One region of the Mycobacterium sp. E3247 genome, then DNA from elsewhere that is predicted to be linked to it. Evidence: riboswitches for the same ligand, from Rfam matches in the RefSeq annotation. Region 1 holds a riboswitch; the other holds the start of a gene.
The links. Region 1 has a riboswitch for magnesium ahead of A9X04_RS03985 (Rv1535 family protein). Riboswitches for the same ligand answer to the same signal wherever they lie in the genome.
Positions count from the first base shown of each region.

Region 2: it holds a riboswitch for magnesium, as region 1 does, so the genes downstream of both, A9X04_RS29555 (hypothetical protein) here and A9X04_RS03985 (Rv1535 family protein) in region 1, are expected to answer to the same signal.

Region 1 is NZ_LZJG01000074.1:6,857-16,501, reverse strand. It holds partial or broken gene A9X04_RS04000 (SDR family oxidoreductase) at 1-586, shown strand, start outside; gene A9X04_RS03995 (carboxymuconolactone decarboxylase family protein) at 677-1,258, shown strand; gene A9X04_RS03990 (nitronate monooxygenase family protein) at 1,291-2,415, shown strand; M-box (ykoK) riboswitch at 2,616-2,785, shown strand; gene A9X04_RS03985 (Rv1535 family protein) at 3,083-3,334, shown strand; gene ileS (isoleucine--tRNA ligase) at 3,667-6,792, shown strand; gene A9X04_RS03975 (DUF559 domain-containing protein) at 6,888-7,748, shown strand; gene A9X04_RS03970 (hypothetical protein) at 7,798-8,307, opposite strand; gene A9X04_RS03965 (DNA polymerase IV) at 8,355-9,645, shown strand, end outside.
Region 2 is NZ_LZJG01000164.1:15,696-25,340, reverse strand. It holds gene A9X04_RS08985 (L,D-transpeptidase family protein) at 1-222, shown strand, start outside; gene car (carboxylic acid reductase) at 350-3,931, shown strand; gene A9X04_RS08975 (NADP-dependent oxidoreductase) at 3,953-4,894, shown strand; gene A9X04_RS08970 (NRAMP family divalent metal transporter) at 4,886-6,640, opposite strand; gene A9X04_RS29555 (hypothetical protein) at 6,660-6,869, opposite strand; M-box (ykoK) riboswitch at 7,136-7,323, opposite strand; gene A9X04_RS08965 (O-methyltransferase) at 7,448-8,107, shown strand; gene A9X04_RS08960 (acyltransferase family protein) at 8,111-9,645, opposite strand, start outside.

The sequences.
Region 1 (9,645 bases):
GGCCGATGTCACCTACGCGGGACAGCTCAACCTGTCGGACATGTTCACCCGGATGGTGTTGAGCATCGCGGCGACCGGTGTCGCGCCGCGGTCGTTCTATCGACTGGACGTCGAGGGCAACCGGCAGCGGGCGCACTTCGATGCGCTGCCGGTGGAGTTCGTCGCCGAGGCCATCACCGCCTTGGGCGCGCAGGTGATGCAGGGGTTCGAGACCTATCACGTGATGAACCCGCACGACGACGGGATCGGCATCGATGAGTACGTCGACTGGCTGGTCGAGGCCGGCTATCCGATCGAGCGGATCGACGACTTCGGCGAGTGGCTGCAGCGGTTCGAGGCCGCCCTGCGCGAACTGCCGGAGCGCCAGCGCCAACACTCGGTGCTCCCGCTGTTGCCGTCGCCCGGAACGCAGCAGGTCGAGCCTGGCGAGCCGGGCCGCGGGTCGCTCGCCCCGACCGACCGGTTCCGCGCCGCGGTGCGCGAAGCCAAGATCGGCCCCGACAGCGACGATCCGGACATCCCGCGTGTGTCGGCGCCCGTGATCGTCAAGTACGTCACCGACCTGCAGCTGCTCGGACTTCTGTAAACGTCTGAGCGGCAAGGGCTTCCGCGCGGGCCGAGCGAATGCCCGGCATTCGGGCCACGTCGGGGCAACGCCTGACTACCATGGCCGGTGATGACAACAGCCCGCGTGCCCAAGCTGCCGCTCGACGAGGCCACGGCCGCCGCCGACGAGGCGGCGGTGCCCAATTACATGGCCGAACTGAGCATCTTCCAGGTGCTGCTCAACCACCCGCCGCTGGCGCGCGCGATCAACGATCTGCTCGCCACCATGCTCTGGCACGGCGCGCTCGACCCCCGGCTGCGCGAGTTGGTGATCATGCGGATCGGCTGGCTCACGGCATGCGACTACGAGTGGACACAGCACTGGCGGGTCGCGTCACGGCTCGGCGTCGCGCCCGACGATCTGCTCGGCGTGCGTGACTGGCAGGCGTACGACGGATTCGGCGCGGTCGAGCGGGCCGTGCTGGCCGCCACCGACGACGTGGTGCGCGACGGCGCGGTGAGCGACGTGAGCTGGGCCGCCTGTGAGCGTGAATTGGGCGGCGACACAACGGTTCTCATTGAACTCGTCGCCGCGATCGGTGCGTGGCGGATGGTCGCGTCGCTGCTGCACAGCCTCCGGGTCCCGCTCGAAGAGGGCGTGTCCAGCTGGCCGCCGGATGGCCGGTCGCCCGCGCCGGCCGTCGTCGATTGACATATCGATCGAAACCTCTTTAGCGTCGGGCAATGCGTACCAGAGTCGCCGAAATGCTCGGCGTCGAGTTTCCCATCTGCGCGTTCAGCCACTGCCGCGACGTGGTGGCTGCGGTGACCAATGCGGGCGGCTTCGGCATCCTCGGCGCGGTGGCGCACAGCCCCCAGCGGTTGCAGAACGAGCTGACCTGGATCGAGGAGCAGACGGGCGGCAAACCGTTCGGGGTCGACCTGCTGCTGCCGCCCAAGTACGTCGGTTCGGACGAGGGCGGCATCGACGCCAAGCAGGCGCGGGCGCGGCTGCCCGAGGAGCACCGCGCGTTCGTCGACGACATCCTGGCCCGCTACGGCATCACCGCACCGGCCCAGGAGTTGCGGGCCTCCGCCGGCGGCCTCAACATCTCGCCCAAGGGCTACGAGCCGCTATTGGACGTGGCGTTCGATCACGACATCCGGCTGATCGCCAGCGCGCTCGGGCCGCCGCCGGCCGACCTCGTCGAACGCGCCCACGACCGCGGCGTGCTGGTGGCCGCGTTGGCCGGCACCACCCGCCACGCGCAACGGCACGCCGCCGCCGGCGTCGACCTGATCGTTGCCCAGGGCACCGAGGCCGGGGGACACACCGGCGAGGTCGCCACCATGGTCCTGGTCCCCGAGGTCGTCGACGCCGTGGCGCCCGTCCCCGTACTGGCCGCGGGCGGGATCGCCCGCGGCCGCCAGATCGCGGCGGCCCTGGCCCTGGGCGCCGAAGGCGTGTGGTGCGGGTCGGTGTGGCTGACCACCGAAGAAGCCGAGACGCCGCCGGTGGTCAAGGACAAGTTCCTGGCCGCCACCTCCTCGGACACGGTGCGCTCGCGCTCGATGACGGGCAAGCCGGCGCGGATGCTGCGCACGGCCTGGACCGACGAGTGGGACCGGCCCGACAAGCCCGACCCGCTCGGCATGCCGCTGCAGACCGCACTGGTCACCGAGCCGCAGGTGCGCATCAACTCCGCGGCCGCGCACCCCGGCGCCAAGGCGCGCGAGCTGGCCACCTACTTCGTCGGCCAGGTGGTGGGCTCGCTCGACCGGGTTCGCCCTGCGCGAACGGTGGTGCTCGACATGGTCGAGGAGTTCATCGACACCGTCGGGCGGCTCGACGGCCTCGTTGAGGGCTGATCAGCGTGTTTGAGCCGCCTGCGCGGCGGCCCGGCAAACGCGAGGTGAACATTCGGCGCCCAACGGGGGTGGCTATCCGCCCAGCTCATGGCGCCAACCTGACTGAATCCTGTGTGCCCGCCCCGGAAACCCGTAAAGATTGGGAAACGCTGCGCGGAGGAGTTTGACCCTGTCGGACCCGTCGTGCATTATCGGTCGGGTAAGCACCTCGTTAGGTGAGGCGTCTACACGAATACAGGCCACTGACCCCGAACGTCGAAAGACGCCCCGGGTCAGGACAGCTCCTCCCGGCTTAAGGGTTGAGCCCAGGTGGCTTCCGGGACACCGGACACGTCGTGTGGTGCCGAAGCTCTGACGAGAGGGGTGCGGATCTTCCGGCCATGCCGGGTTTTCTGCTCCTCGTGCTGCGCGCAAAAATCGCGTGCGGATCACCGCGCGCGTCGTGACCGCGAGGAGGTGAGGGACACATGAGTTCCAGCGACAGTCCGGGTCGAAGTCCGAACTCCGTCTCGTCCCTGTCCGATCTCCGGCACGACGTTCTCGGCTGAGTCGTCGCAACGCCAAGTGGCTTGTCGGTCAAGCGTTCTCAAGGATCGGAACCGCGACGGGACGGGACACGTCAGTCCAATTAGTCCCCGTTTTGCCGAACCCCGCCTAGGAGGCGACCATGACCGTAGCCCTGCACGACGAAGTGGTGACCGTAGCGCCCGCCCGCACGCTGAGGGTGGTGCGCGACGTCGACGCGACGCGGGCCGCCGTTGCGGCCCCGGCGCCCAAGAAGGCCGCCCGCCAGGTCAACAAGCAGCCCCTGCTCGCCGGCGACCCGCTGGTGGAGGGCGCCACCCGGCTGCTCAGCGTCCCGCTGCGCCACGTCTACGCGGCGCTGTGGCGCGTCGGAGTGCTCGAAATTCAGGCCTGATCCGATGGGCAGCGACCAACCAAGGCTCCAAGGGGCTACCCGGCCGCAGGTGTTTCCTGAGGCCAGGTAGCCCCTTGGGGTGCTTCGCCTGAGTAGAATCGAGCCACTGGCGTCGATCCGGCATCACCGGGGAGCCTTCGGAAGAACCGCCGGCTTCGCGAGCCGGCTCAGTAGAACCGAACGGGTGGGCCCGTCACAGCCTTCAACGAGCGGCCACGCGACAGCGTGGCAAGCGGGGTGGTACCGCGGCGCTCGCGCAGGCAGCGCGTCGTCGTCCCCAACAGGCGCTACCAGTGCCCAACGGCACTGAGGCACAGGAGACGACGCACCACGTGACCGATAACGCTGAAGCCACGGCCTATCCGAAGCCGGCCGGCGGCGCACCCGACTTCCCGGCCCTCGAACTCGAGGTACTGGACTACTGGGCCGGCGACGACACCTTCCGGGCCAGCATCGCCCGCCGCGACGACGCCCCGGAATACGTTTTCTACGACGGGCCGCCCTTCGCCAACGGGCTGCCGCACTATGGGCACCTGCTCACCGGCTACGTCAAGGACATCGTCCCGCGGTACCGCACCATGCGCGGCTACAAGGTGGAGCGCCGTTTCGGCTGGGACACCCACGGATTGCCCGCCGAACTCGAGGTCGAGCGCCAGCTGGGCATCAACGACAAATCGCAGATCGACGACATGGGGATCGCCGCGTTCAACGACGCGTGCCGGGAATCGGTGCTGCGCTACACCGACGAGTGGCGGGCCTATGTCACCCGTCAGGCCCGCTGGGTCGATTTCGACAGCGACTACAAGACGCTCGACCTGTCCTACATGGAGTCGGTGATCTGGGCGTTCAAGCAACTCTGGGACAAGGGCCTGGCCTACGAGGGCTACCGCGTCCTGCCGTACTGCTGGCGCGACGAAACCCCGCTGTCCAACCACGAATTGCGCATGGACGACGACGTCTACCAGAGCCGCCAGGACCCCGCGCTGACCGTCGGATTCAAGGTCGTGGGCGGCGCGCTGGACGGCGCGCACCTGCTGGTGTGGACGACGACGCCGTGGACCCTGCCGTCGAACCTGGCGGTCGCGGTCAACCCCGAGGTGGTTTATGTGCAGGTACGGGTGGGGGACCGGCGGTTCGTGCTGGCCCAGCCGCGGCTGGCCGCCTACGCCCGCGAGTTGGGCGAAGAACCCGAGATACTGGGCAGCTACAGCGGTGCCGACCTGCTCGGTACCCGCTACCTGCCGCCGTTCCCGTATTTCATGGACAGCCCCAAGGCTTTTCAGGTGCTGCCCGGGGAGTTCGTCACCACCGAGGACGGCACCGGCATCGTGCACATGGCGCCGGCCTACGGCGAGGACGACATGGCGACCACCGACAAGGTGGGCATCGTGCCGGTCACCCCGGTCGACTCCAAGGGCCGGTTCGACGCCAGCGTCCCGGATTACCGCGGGCAGCACGTCTTCGACGCCAGCCCGCACATCATCCGCGACCTGAAGAACGGCAGCGGCCCGGCGGCGGCCAACGGCGCGGTGTTGGTGCGCCACGAGACCTACGAGCACCCCTACCCGCACTGCTGGCGGTGCCGCAATCCGCTGATCTACCGGGCGGTGTCGTCCTGGTTCGTCACCGTCACCGCGTTCCGCGACCGCATGGTGGAACTCAACCAGCAGATCACCTGGTATCCCGAGCACGTCAAGGACGGCCAGTTCGGCAAGTGGCTGCAGGGCGCCCGGGACTGGTCGATCTCGCGAAACCGCTACTGGGGCAGCCCCATTCCGGTGTGGAAGTCCGACGACCCGGCCTACCCGCGCATCGACGTCTACGGCAGCCTTGACGAGCTGGAACGCGACTTCGGGGTGCGGCCGACCAACCTGCACCGGCCCTACATCGACGAGCTGACCCGCCCGAACCCGGACGACCCGACCGGCCGCAGCACCATGCGGCGCATCCCGGACGTGCTCGACGTGTGGTTCGACTCGGGCTCGATGCCGTACGCCCAGGTGCACTACCCGTTCGAGAACCGCGAGTGGTTCGACACCCATTACCCGGGCGACTTCATCGTGGAGTACATCGGCCAGACCCGCGGCTGGTTCTACACGCTGCACGTGCTGGCCACCGCGCTGTTCGACCGGCCCGCCTTCAAAACCTGTGTCGCGCACGGGATCGTGCTGGGCTCCGACGGGCAAAAGATGAGCAAGTCGCTGCGCAACTACCCCGACGTCTCCGAGGTGTTCGACCGGGACGGCTCCGACGCCATGCGGTGGTTCCTAATGGCCTCGCCGATTCTGCGCGGCGGCAACCTGATCGTCACCGAGCAGGGCATCCGCGACGGCGTGCGTCAGGTCCTGCTGCCGCTGTGGAACGCCTACAGCTTCCTGGCGCTCTACGCGCCGAAAGTCGGTTCCTGGCGCATTGATTCGCGTCAGGTGCTGGACCGCTACATCCTGGCCAAGCTGGCCGACCTGCGCGACGACCTCACCCGTGAAATGGACACCTGCGACATCTCGAGGGCGTGCGAGCACTTGCGGCAGTTCACCGAGGCGCTGACGAATTGGTATGTGCGCCGGTCGCGTTCGCGGTTCTGGGAAGAGGACCCCGACGCCATCGACACCCTGCACACCGTGCTCGAGGTCACCTCGCGGCTGGCCGCGCCGCTGCTGCCGTCGGTCACCGAGATCATCTGGCGCGGCCTGACCGGGGGGCGGTCGGTTCATCTCACGGACTGGCCCGACGCCGAAGCGCTGCCGGCCGACCCCGATCTGGTCGCCGCGATGGACCAGGTCCGCGAGGTGTGCTCGGCGGCGTCGTCGCTGCGCAAGGCCAAGAAGTTGCGGGTGCGGCTGCCGCTGCCGAAATTGACCGTGGCGGTGGAGAACCCGCAGCGGCTGGAGCCGTTCGCGGAACTGATCGCCGACGAGCTCAACGTCAAGAGCGTCGAGCTGACCGACGCCATCGACACCTACGGGCGGTTCGAGCTCACCGTCAACGCCCGCGTCGCCGGCCCGCGGCTGGGCAAGGACGTGCAGGCCGCCATCAAGGCGGTCAAGGCGGGGCAGGGCGTCGTCAACCCCGACGGCACCCTGACCGCGGGACCCGCGCTGCTGCAACCCGAGGAGTACAGCTCGCGGCTGGTCGCCGCCGACCCGGAGTTCACCGCGGCGCTGCCCGACGGAGCCGGGCTGGTGGTGCTCGACGGCACGGTCACCCCGGAGCTGGAGGCCGAGGGCTGGGCCAAGGACCGCATCCGTGAGCTGCAGGAGCTCCGCAAATCCACGGGTCTCGACGTGTCCGACCGGATCTCTGTCGTGATGTCGGTGCCGGCCGAGCGGGCCGACTGGGCGCGCACGCATCGCGACCTGATCGCCGGTGAGATCCTGGCCACCAGTTTCGAATTCGGCGCGCCGTCTGACGGCGTCGACATCGGCGACGGCGTGCGGGTCAGCATCGCCAAGGTCTGAGTCGCGAAACTGTATTCCGCGACGCATTTCCCGAGACGAGTCGTCGTTAGTTGCAGTCTCGCGGGCATGTCGGCGTGGCGTGGCACCCTGCCGTCGTGAGCACAGAGCCATTCGTCGGTACCGACGCCATTCGAGCGGGAGCGTGGACGCAACGTGAACTCCGGCGTTCGTGCACCCGGATCTACCGCAATGTGTACCAGCGGCGCGGTGGCGAATTGACCGCGCGGGACCGCGCGATCGCCGCGTGGTTGTGGTCCGGTAAGCAGGCGGTCGTGGCGGGCACCTCGGCCGCGGCCCTGCACGGCGCCCAGTGGGTCGATCCGCACTCCCCGGCCGAACTGGTCTGCGATCGCACGCGTCCGCCGTCGTTGATCGTCACCCGCAACGAGACACTTGCGACAGGCGAGGTGACGATGGTCGACGGCATACCCGTCACATCGGCGGCCCGCACTGCCTTCGACCTGGGACGGCGACCGGGGTCGACAGTCGCCGTGATCCGCATGGACGCCCTGGCACGAGCGACGGGCCTCGCCGCCGAAGACGTGTGGCCGCTGATGGACAAGCACCGCGGCGCACGCGGCATGAAGCAGTTGCGTAGGGTGGTGCCCCTCGTCGACGCCGGCGCCGAATCTCCGCAGGAGACCAGGACCCGGCTGGCGCTGATTCATGGGGATCTGCCCAGGCCGCAGACTCAGATCGTCGTGCGCAACGTGTGGGGCGCCGTGCTGGCCAGGATCGACATGGGCTGGGAGGCGTGGCTCGTCGGGGTGGAATACGACGGGCCGCAGCACTGGACGGACCCGCGAATCCGGGCCAACGACATCGAGCGCACCGCAGAACTGGAGCGACGCGGATGGCGCTTGATCCGGGTCGGTGCCGACCTGCTACGACACCGACCGGATGTCGTCGTAGAGCGGGCGCGAAGTGCCCTGGCGGCGAGGGGCTGCCCGTGCTGACCGCGAGACTGTAACCAGCGACGTGTTTCTCGAGAAGACTCGTCGCTGGTTACAGTCTCGCGGAGGAATGCGAGCGCAGCGCGCGGTGGGCGTGGGGCCAGAACGGCATGCCCGCCACCACCGTCGCGCCGGTGGCGATGAGTCCGACCGCGACGTCGACGCTCTCGCGGCCGTCACGTGCCCAGTAGACGTCCTTGAGGTCCAACAGCAGCGCGAGCTCGTCGACGATCATGGCGTTCGCGGCGCCGTAGGCGATGGCCGCCGCCGGGTGCCGTCGTTGCCTGTCGGTTCCGCGCAGCCCCACGCCGCCCACCGTCGCCAGCATCCCGATGCCGATGTTGTAGTGGTGAAAGTGCTTCCCGCCCAACGACATACCGCCCCCCGAGGGGCCATGGCCCGCGCGGATCCAATGTGTGAGCGCCCGCAGCCCGGCGAAGGTGAGGGTGAACGACGTCCAGGCCAGCACCGTGGCCTGTTCACCGGGCTGCAGCCGCTGGTTCCACTGATGGCGCACCCGCTCCCATCGAGACTTCGGTGCGTCTGTGCCGTCAGCCTCCATACCCAACGACGCTAGACCCATAGCATCGATGCGTGGAGTCCCGTTGGGTGCTGCACCTGGACATGGATGCGTTCTTCGCCTCGGTGGAACAACTCACCCGGCCGACCCTGCGCGGGCGGCCGGTGCTGGTCGGCGGCCTGGGCGGGCGTGGTGTGGTGGCCGGCGCCAGCTACGAGGCCCGCGTGTACGGCGCCCGCTCGGCCATGCCGATGCATCAGGCCCGCCGACTGATCGGGGTGACCGCGGTGGTGTTGCCGCCGCGCGGCGTGGTGTACGGGGTGGCCAGCCGACGGGTCTTCGACGCCGTGCGCAGCCTGGTGCCCGTCGTCGAACAGCTGTCCTTCGACGAGGGCTTCGGTGAGCCGCCCCACCTCGCGGGCGCGTCGGCCGAGGAGGTCGAGGCGTTCTGCGAGGACCTGCGGCGACGGGTTCGCGACGAGACCGGCCTGATCGCCTCGGTCGGCGCCGGCTCGGGCAAGCAGATCGCCAAGATCGCGTCGGGCCTGGCGAAGCCCGACGGCGTTCGGGTGGTCCGGCGCGCCGAGGAGCGGTCGCTGCTGGGCGGGCTGCCGGTGCGGCGGTTGTGGGGCATCGGGCCGGTCGCCGAGGAGAAGCTCAATCGGCTGGGCATCGAGACGATCGGCAACCTGGCCGCCCTGACCGACGCCGAGGCCGCCAACATCCTGGGTGCGACGATCGGGCCGGCGCTGCACCGCCTGGCCCAGGGCGTCGACGACCGCCCCGTCGCCGAGCGCGCCGAAGCCAAGCAGATCAGCTCCGAGTCCACCTTCGCCGTCGACCTGACCAGCCTGGAGCAGCTGCGGGAGGCGATCGACCCGATCGCCGAGCACGCGCACCAACGCCTGCTGCGCGACGGCCGGGGCGCGCGCACCGTCACCGTGAAGCTGAAGAAATCCGACATGAGCACGCTGACCCGCTCGGCCACGCTGCCCTACGCGACGACCGAGCCCGGCGCGCTGGTCGCGGTCGCCCGGCGGCTGCTGCTCGACCCGCGCGAGATCGGGCCGATCCGCCTACTGGGCGTGGGCTTTTCAGGGCTGAGCGACGTGCGCCAGGAGTCGCTGTTTCCCGACCTGGACCTGATGGGGGAGACGGGCGACGGGCAGCACGTCGAGACCGCGGCCGAGGCCATGTTCGCGCCGGGGCCGGAGGCGGAAGCGGGGTGGCGGGTGGTCGACGACGTCTTGCACCCCGAACTCGGGCACGGCTGGGTGCAGGGCGCCGGCCACGGCGTCGTCACCGCGCGGTTCGAGACCCGCAGCTCGGGCCCGGGCCCGGCCAGGACGTTCCCCGCCGACACCGCCGAGCTGACCAAGG
Region 2 (9,645 bases), on a different contig from region 1:
ACCATCGGGATCCCGCTCAGCTCACCCGAGGGATACAAGATCACCGCCCAATACGCCGTGCGCGTCACCTGGAGCGGCGTCTACGTGCACTCGGCGCCCTGGTCGGTCGACTCCCAGGGCTACGCCAACGTGAGTCACGGTTGCATCAACCTGAGTCCCGACAACGCCGCCTGGTACTTCAACCAGGTGAACGTCGGCGATCCCATCCAAGTCGTCGCCTGACGCCGGATCCGCGCCGCGCTTACGGCGCATTCGACCTTCGTGTGACGACGGTCACAATGGTTGAACGGAAGACTGGCCCGCGGCGGTGAGTTCTCGGTAGACGAGGATCCGAACCGGGAGGCTGGCGATGACGGGTGATGCGAAGCAAGAGTCAGCGGTTGCGGGTTCGAGCGGTCCGGTGCGGCAACGGGTGGCCGACCGCATCCGCCGGCTCGACGCCGTCGACGAACAGTTCCGCACCACCAAGCCGCACGCCGCGGTCCAACAGGCGGCGCGCGAGCCGGGCCTTCGCCTGCCGCAGATCCTGCAGACCCTCATCGAGGGCTATGCCGACCGGCCGGCACTGGGCTGGCGGGCGCGCTCGCTGGTCACCGATCCCGCGACCGGCCGCACCACGGCGCAGCTGCTGTCCCGGTTCGACACCCTCAGTTATCGCGAGCTGTGGGCCAACGTCGGGGCGATTGCCAGCGCCTGGCGCGGCGACGCCGCCGATCCGGTGGCGCCCGGAGATTTCGTCGCCACAGTCGGTTTCGCCAGCGCCGAGTACCTGACCCTCGACCTGGTCTGCGGATATCTCGGGCTGGTGGCGGTGCCGCTGCAGCACAACGCGGCGGCGGCGCGGCTGCAGCCGATCGTCGCCGAGGTCGAGCCGCGGATACTCGCGGCGGGCGCGGGCTACCTCGACCTCGCCGTCGAGGCGGCGCTGGGCAGCGCGTCGTTGCGACGCTTGGTGGTTTTCGATTACTCCCCCCAAATCGACGATCAGCGCGAGGCTTTGGAGCGCGCGCGGGCGAAGCTGTCGGCCGCGGGGATGACGGTGACGATCGAGACGTTCGACGAACTGATCGGGCGCGGCCGCGCCCTGCCGCCCGAGCCGGCGTACACCGGCGGTACCGACGAACGCCTCGCCATGATCATGTACACGTCGGGCAGCACCGGACTGCCCAAGGGCGCCATGTACACCGAGCGCATGCTGTGCAAGCTGTGGACCAACGAGCTGATGCCCGAATTCGCGGACACGCCCGTGTTGAACGTCAACTTCATGCCGCTCAACCACCTCGGCGGCCGGATACCGCTGTCGACCGCGTTCCAAGCGGGCGGCACCAGTTACTTCGTTCCCGAGAGCGACCTGTCGACGCTGTTCGAAGACTGGAACCTGGTGCGCCCCACCGAGATGGGGCTGGTGCCACGGGTCGCGGAGATGCTGTATCAGCGTTACCAGAGCGCCGTCGACCGGCGCGTCTCCCGGGGATCCGACCCGGAATCCGCCGGCGCGGAGGCGCGGACGGAGCTGCGCGAGCAGGTGCTGGGTGGACGCATCGTCACCGCCTTCTGCGGCACGGCGCCTCTGGCCGCCGAGATGCGGAGCTTCGTGGAGACCTGCCTGGGCGTGCACGTGCTCGACGGCTACGGCTTGACCGAGGTCGGGATGGTGACCAAGGACGGCAGGATCGCCCGGCCCCCGGTACTGGGCTACAAGCTCGTCGACGTCCCGGAGCTGGGCTACTTCCTTACGGACAAACCCTTTCCGCGGGGTGAGCTGCTGGTCAAGTCGCTGACCGCCACGCCCGGGTACTTCAAGCGCCCGGACGTCACCGCCGATGCCTTTGACGCGCAGGGCTATTACCGGACCGGGGACGTGATGGCGGAACTGGAGCCGGATCGGCTGGCCTATGTCGACCGGCGCAACAACGTATTGAAGCTCGCCCAGGGCGAATTCGTGGCCGTCGCGCGCCTGGAGGCCGTGTTCAGCAGCGCGGCCCTGATCCGTCAGATCTTCGTCTATGGCAACAGCGAACGCCCCTACCTGTTGGCCGTCATCGTGCCGACCTCGGACGCGCTGGAACGATTCGCCGACGATGCCGACGGGCTGAGGGCTGCGCTGGGCGAATCGCTGCGCCAGTCAGGCAAACTCGCCGAGCTCCAGTCCTATGAGGTGCCGGTCGAGTTCCTCGTCGAGCCCGAACCATTCAGCGAGGACAACGGGCTGCTGTCGGGAGTGGGCAAGCTGCTGCGGCCGAAGCTCAAGGAACACTATGGCGATCGGCTCGAGCAGCTGTACGCGGATCTGGCGGACAACCGGGCGACCGAGCTTCGGGCGCTGCGCGAGGGCGCGGCCGACCGCCCGGTGATCGACACGCTGGTGAGCGCCGCCGAGGCGCTGTTGGGGTTGGCGGGCGGCCCGCCGGACCCGGGTGCGTTGTTCATCGAACTGGGCGGAGATTCCCTGTCGGCCTTGACCTTCTCCAACCTGCTGCAGGACATCTTCGACGTCGAGGTCCCGGTGGGAATGATCACCGGCCCGGCGACCAGCCTGGGTCAGCTCGCGGAATACGTTGCCGCCGAGCGCACGTCAGGGTCGCGTCGGCCGACTTTCGCCACGGTCCACGGGCGGGACGCCACCGAGGTCCGCGCGGCCGACCTCACCCTGGACGAATTCATCGACGCCGAAACCCTTGGCGCCGCGGCGGACCTGCCCCGCGCCATCGGCACGCCGCACACGGTCCTGTTGACCGGTGCCAACGGCTACCTCGGTCGCTTCCTGTGCCTGGAGTGGCTGGAGCGCCTCGCGGAGACGGGCGGAAAGCTCGTCTGCATCGTCCGCGGCGTGAATGCCGCGGCGGCCGCGACGCGGCTGGAGGACGTCTACCGCAGCGGTGATCCGCGCCTGCTCGAGCGGTTCCGCGAGCTGGCGGCCGACCATCTCGAGGTGCTCGCCGGCGACATCGGTGAGCCCGGCCTGGGGCTGGACCGCGCGACATGGGATTCCCTCGCCCGCGGCGTGGACCTGATCGTGCACCCGGCGGCGCTGGTCAATCACGTCCTGCCCTACGACCAATTGTTCGGCCCCAATGTCGTTGGCACCGCGGAGGTTATCCGCCTGGCGATCACCGAACGCGTCAAGCCGGTGAGCTATCTGTCGACCGTGGCGGTGGCCATGTCGGTGGCCGAGTTCACCGAGGACGGCGACATCCGCGCTACCAGCCCCGTGCGGCCGATCGACGACAGCTACGCCAACGGGTACGCCAACAGCAAGTGGGCGGGCGAGGTGCTGCTGCGGGAGGCGCACGATCTGTGCGGGCTGCCCGTCGCCGTCTTCCGGTCCGACATGATCCTCGCCCATAGCCGCTACGCAGGCCAGCTCAACGTCCCGGATGCGTTCACCCGCTTGATCTTCAGCTTGCTGGTCACCGGCATCGCGCCGGGGTCCTTCTACCAGGCCACCGACACCGGCGGCCGGGCGGTCGCCCACTACGACGGGCTGCCCGCCGACTTCGTGGCCGAAGCGGTGACCGCGCTCGGCGAGCAGATCGCCACCGTTGCCGAGGATGCGGCGGCTACTGAGACGTTTCGCTCCTACGACGTGATGAACCCGCACGACGACGGCGTCTCCCTGGACGTGTTCGTGGATTGGCTGATCGCCGGCGGCCACGACATCCGGCGCATCGACGATTACGACGAGTGGCTCGGCCGGTTCGGCACCGCGCTACGGGCCCTGCCCGACCGGCAGCGCCAGCATTCGGCGCTGCCATTACTGGACGCCTATCGGAAGCCGGAGACACCGCTGCGCGGCGCCCCGGCCCCTACCGACGTCTTCCGCGGCGCGGTCCGCGCGGCCAAACTCGGTGCGGACAACGACATCCCGCACCTGACGGCGGACTTGATCGAGAAGTACGTTCTCGACCTGCGGCTGCTCGGTCTGCTGTAGCCGCGACGAGAGGAGATCGATATGGCAGCTGCGGCGCGCGCCGTACGGTTCGACCGGTACGGGGGCCGCGAGGTGTTGTACGTGGCCGACGTCGAGGTGCCTGTCCCGGGACCCGGCGAGGTGGTCGTCGAGGTCCGCGCCGCCGGGATCAACCCCGGCGAGGCCGCTATCCGCACCGGCGCCGTGCACGACATGTTCCCCGCCACTTTTCCGTCCGGTGAGGGCAGCGACCTGGCCGGCGTCGTGACCGCGGTGGGCCCCGGGGTGACCGAATTCTCGGTGGGGGACGAGGTTTTGGGGTTCAGCTTCCGCCGGTCCAGCCACGCCACCCATGCCTCGGTCCCGGTCGGCCAGCTGATCCACAAGCCGCCCCAGCTCAGCTGGGAGGTGGCCGGCTCCCTCTACGTCGCCGGTGTGACCGCGTACGCGGCCGTCCGGGCGGTGGCACCTCGGCCGGGGGAGACGGTCGCCGTGTCGGCGGCGGCGGGCGGCGTGGGCAGCCTCGTCGTGCAACTTCTGGTGCTGCGGAAGGCGCGGGTGCTGGGCATCGCCGGACCGGCCAACGCCGACTGGCTGCGCGCCCACGGCGTCATCCCGATTCCCTATGGCGGCGGGCTGGCGAACCGGCTGCGCGAGGCGGCACCGGAGGGGATCGACGCGTTCATTGACCTCTTCGGACCCGACTACGTGCAGCTCGCCGTCGACCTGGGTGTCGCACCCGACCGGATCGACACGATCATCTCGTTCAAGAAGGCCGGCGAGGTCGGCGCCAAGACCGAAGCCAGCGCTGAGGCGTCGACGCCCGAGGTGCTGGCCGAAATGGCCCGGCTCGTGGTCGACGGCGCCATCGATTTCGAAATCGCGGCGACCTATCCGCTGGATCGGGTCGCCGATGCCTACGAGCAACTGGAGAAGCGGCATACCCGCGGCAAAATCGTTCTGCTGCCCAACGATTCAGAGTGATGCGGCCGGGCCCACGATGCCGGCCTGCACGATCTTGACGACCACCAGCGCGACCGCCAGCACCAGGTAAGCCCGCAGGGTGAAAAGCCCCGCCCGGCGAATCGGCGACATGGCCGGGCGGGCCAGGCCGGCAAGGCTCGGGGTCTGCCACTCCATCCGGTCCTGGCGGCGGATGGCGCGGCGTTCGGCGCGCGTGAGTGTCGGGGTGTCGTCGAGTTGGTCGACCTGTTCGGGGTCCAGGCCACCCCCGAGCGTCCGCACGACGGCTTCCGCGTCACGCAGCCCGGAATACCGGCGACCGGCGATGATCACGGCGGCACCGCCGACGACACCGATGGCCGCGCCGATGGCGAGGCCGGCCTCGATCGTCGACGTCGCCAGGCCCGGGAAGAACGTCGTCGCCGTCAACGCCAGCGACAGCAGCACCAACGCCCACACGATGGTCCACGCAACGATGTTCTGCCGCACGCTGTTTGCCCACGGACCCAGCAACGCCCGGTCGTTGCACAGCAGCACGAGGAAGACCGTTGCCGAAGGCAGCAGGACACCGGCGAGCGCCTGCACACCCTGAGTCACCAAACCGAGGACATGGTCGGGGCTGAACGCGACCGCGGCCGACACCGCGAGCAGCAGTGCGTAGCCGCCGTAGAACAGCGGGGCCTCGCTGATCTTCCAGTGCAGGGAGTGCCGCCTGCCCATCGCGTCGCCGATGGCATAAGTGGTGGCCAGCCCGATGGCGTTCGCCCCGATCAGCGAGGCGTCGAGCAGGATGATCGCGAGCAGCGTCCCGACCGTACCGCCGAGGTGTTGGGACAGCTCGGCCGCCACCGCGCCGGCATCGGTGAAGTGGCCCGCTCCGGCCGTGCCGGCCAGACCGAACGCCGCGACGGCCATCAGCGCCGTCGCACCGACCATGACCACCACGATCCCGATCACCAAATCCGCTCGGGCGTAGGGCATCCAGCGGGCGGTGATGCGCTTGTCCACCACGTTGGACTGCTGGAAGAACAGTTGCCAGGGCGCCACCGTGGTGCCCACGATCGCGATGACCAACAGCAGCACGGTGGAGTTGACCCCGCCCGTGAACCGCGGAATCAGGCCGCCGGCAATCCCTTTCGCCGTCGGATGCACCAACAGCACCATCGGGATGACCAGCACGTTGACCGCGATCAGCAGGAACATCAGCCCCTCCCACCGGCGGAACGACCCCCCGGCCACCACCGCGAACAGCAGCACGGCGGCGGCCGGGATCGCGATCAGCTTGGGGCAGCCCAGGAACCCGAGCGCCAATGCGACGCCGATGAATTCGGTGACGATGGTCAACGCATTCAGGATCAGCAGGTCACCGACACTGAATGCGCCCCAGAACCTGCCGAACCGCTCGAAGATCAGGCGCGCGTGCCCGACTCGGGTGACCGCGCCGAGCCTGAGCACCATCTCCTGGTTCACGTAGAGCACCGGAATCAACAGCGCCAGTGTCCACAGCAGCGCCATCCCGTAGTTCTGCCCGGCCTGTGCGTAGGTCGCGACGCCGCCGGCGTCGTTGTCCCCCACCATCACGATCAGCCCGGGACCGCTGATGACCAGCAAAGTGCGCAGGCGGCGCCAGCGACCGCCGGACACGCCGGCGCCGTCACGCCGGATACGGCCGAACGCCCCGACGATGTCGCCGGGGTGGGCGGCGCCGGGATGCGTTGGCGTGGCGGCGGTGACGGCGCCGGCGGCCTCGGATGAGACTGCGGTCATGGTGTCCTCGTGATGGCCGTCACCGGTGGGCGCCGGTCGAAGGGTGTCCGCCCAGCGACGCGGTGACTACCGCGATCGGCATCCGCGACACGTACAGATTGGCCCGCTCCTGAGGCGTCAGGACGGTCCGCCCGTGCACCCTGGTGGCCCACAGCCGCGCCGACCGCAGCCACGAACGTCCCCGCCCCCCGGTCCGAGCGGTGAGACGTTGTGTGACAACAAAAGCCATGATCTTCTCCTTGCGGGAGGTCCGATCGGCTCAGCTGGAGGCACCCGGCCGGAACGGCGCGCCGCTCGACGCGCACGAATGACCGAGTGTCCGTGAAAGCTCAGGCGGCAGAAGGAATGCCGGAACCGGATCGGGACAAGACGGATTTCGGATAGGGACTATCGCCCGGACTCATCTCGCCCTCACCTCCTCACGGCCGCGACACACGCGGGTGTCATCACTGTCACCTGAACGGGAGAAGAGCGAAAACCGGCGACGTGCCGCCGGTCGCACCCCTCTCGTCGGAGCTTCGGCACTGCACGGCGTATCCGGAATTCAACCGACGGTCGCGATCCGGAAGCCACTTGGGCTCAACCCTTGGGTCCGGGAAGAGCTGTCCTGACCCGGGGCGTCTCTCGACGTTCGGGGTCAGTGGCCTGTGTCCATGCAGACGCCTCACCTACCGAGGTGCTTGCGAAACCCTTTGTACACCGCGGCCCGGGGCCCGTCAAACTCGTTTGCGTAACCGTTACGGCAGCTCACCGCGATCATCAGCTGCGCGGGACCGCCGCGCGCCGCCCGGGCCTACCCTCGACAGCATGGCCAATACTCTGCAAGATCCGAAGGTCGCGTCCGTCCTCGACCGCATGTACACCGAAGCGAAGAGCCAGATGTCGCTGTTGCGCCAGCGGCATGGCGATTTCGACCGGCCGATGACGGCGCAGGAACGCGCCGACGCCATGAGCGAGTTCTACATCCCGGTCACACCCGAAGCGGGCCGGTTGCTGTACGCACTGGTCCGGGCGACCCGCCCGGCGACGGTCGTCGAGTTCGGGATGTCGTTCGGCATCTCCGCCGTGCACCTGGCGTCGGCGGTGCGCGACAACGGCTCCGGCCGGGTGGTGACGACCGAGCTCAACGAGGCCAAGATCGCCGCCGCGAAGAAGACATTCGCGCAGACCGGCCTGGACGACGTGATCACCGTCCTCGAAGGGGATGCGCTGGCCACGCTGGCGGGGCTCGACGGGCCCGTCGACTTCGTCTTGCTGGACGGCTGGAAGGACCTGTATCTGCCGGTGATCGAGCTGCTCGAACCGCGGCTGTCGATCGGGGCGTTGGTGGTCGCCGACAACACCAGCGCCGCCGACACGCAGCCCTATCTCGACAGGGTGCGCGATCCCGGGAACGGCTACGTCAGCTTCAATTTCGGAGTCCGGGAGGGCGACAGCATGGAGATCAGCTGCCGCACCGACGATTAGGGCCTAGCGCAGGGATTCCTCCAGCCACGGCGTCAACCACTTCACCCCTTCGGGGGTGAGGTGGACGCCGTCGCTGCGCACCTTGATGCCGTCGACCTTGGCGGTGTAAACGCCGTCCGGACAGAGCTTTTTGTTCAGGTCGAGGATTTGCACGCCCGGGTGGTGGGCGACGGTCTTGCGCAGCATGGTGTTCCACAAATTGACCCGGTCCGGCTGGTCTTCGGGATACAGTCGGCCGTCCGGCTTCTCGCCGCCCCGGCTGTACGGCACGGTGGCCACCACTACGCGAACGCCGTTGGCGCTCACGATGTTCAGCGCCCGCTCCAACTCGCCGTTGAGGTAGGCGTCGAAGGTGGGATCACCGATGTGGGTCCATTGCCCCTCGTTCACGCGGTCGACGGTTTCCCAGCGGCCGATGATCAGCAGCGCAACGTCCGGCTGGTCCTGGCCGACCTGCGCCGACCATCGAATCGGCCAGCCGTCGCACGCCGGCCGCTGCTCGAGGGTCTGGCCGATGTACCGGTACGGCGTGCCGCGCACCAGACTGCAGCCGATCACGGTGTGGTCGAGGAAGGCGAATCCCGGCGTCGGCGGCAGGTAGTGCATCCACGTCCACCCGATCGAATCGCCGAACACCGAAACCGTGAAGGGCCGGTTGGGATCGCGGGGCCCGGCCGGGCGGCCGCCGCCCGGAGGCGACGGGGACACCGCGGCGACCGCCGAGACGCCCGGCGGCAGGCCGACCTCACGAAGGCCGGGCCCGGTGCCCACCGGAACCACCATCAGGGTCACCGCCGCCGCGCTGGCCACCGTGGCGGCCGCCAGCGGCAGCAGCGGCACCCGCGCCGGGCGCCAGCGCCGGATGGGTTGCTCGATCAGCCACCACGACGCCGCGGCCAGCGCCACCGTCGCGCCGCACCGGGCGGCGAACAGGGGCAGCCCGGTCCACCCGGTGCGCTCGCCGTTGAGCACCAGGAAGATTGGCCAGTGCCACAGGTAGACGCCGTAGGAGATGGTGCCCAGCCACACCAGGGGCGGAACCGCCAGGATGCGGGCGGCCACGCCGCGCTGCTCCAGAGCGACCGGCGCCACCACGACGACCGACGCGATCGCGACCCCGATCAGCAGACCGTGGCGGAACTCGCCGCTGCTGCCGGTGGCGTAGTGGGTCGCGGCCCCGAGCCCCGCCAGGCCGGCCAACGGCAAAACGCGCGCGACGCGGCGCGCCCACCGGGTCCGGATCAGGCACCAGCCCCGGTTCAGCGAGGGCCAGTCGCGAACCAGCAGGGCCGCCGCCGCGGCACCGGTCAGCAGGGCCTGCGCGCGGGTATCGGTGCCGAAATACACGCGGTCGCGGGTGGTGTCGGTCACCATCGCCATGGCGAGCGCGCCGATCGCCAGCGCGCCGACGGTGGCGATCACGAACGTCGCGAACCGGACGCCGCCGACGGTCGCGCGGGTGAGGCGGCGCCTGGCCCGCGCGGCCAACAGCAGCGTCACCGAGATCAGCAGTACCGGCCAGACGAAGTAGTACTGCT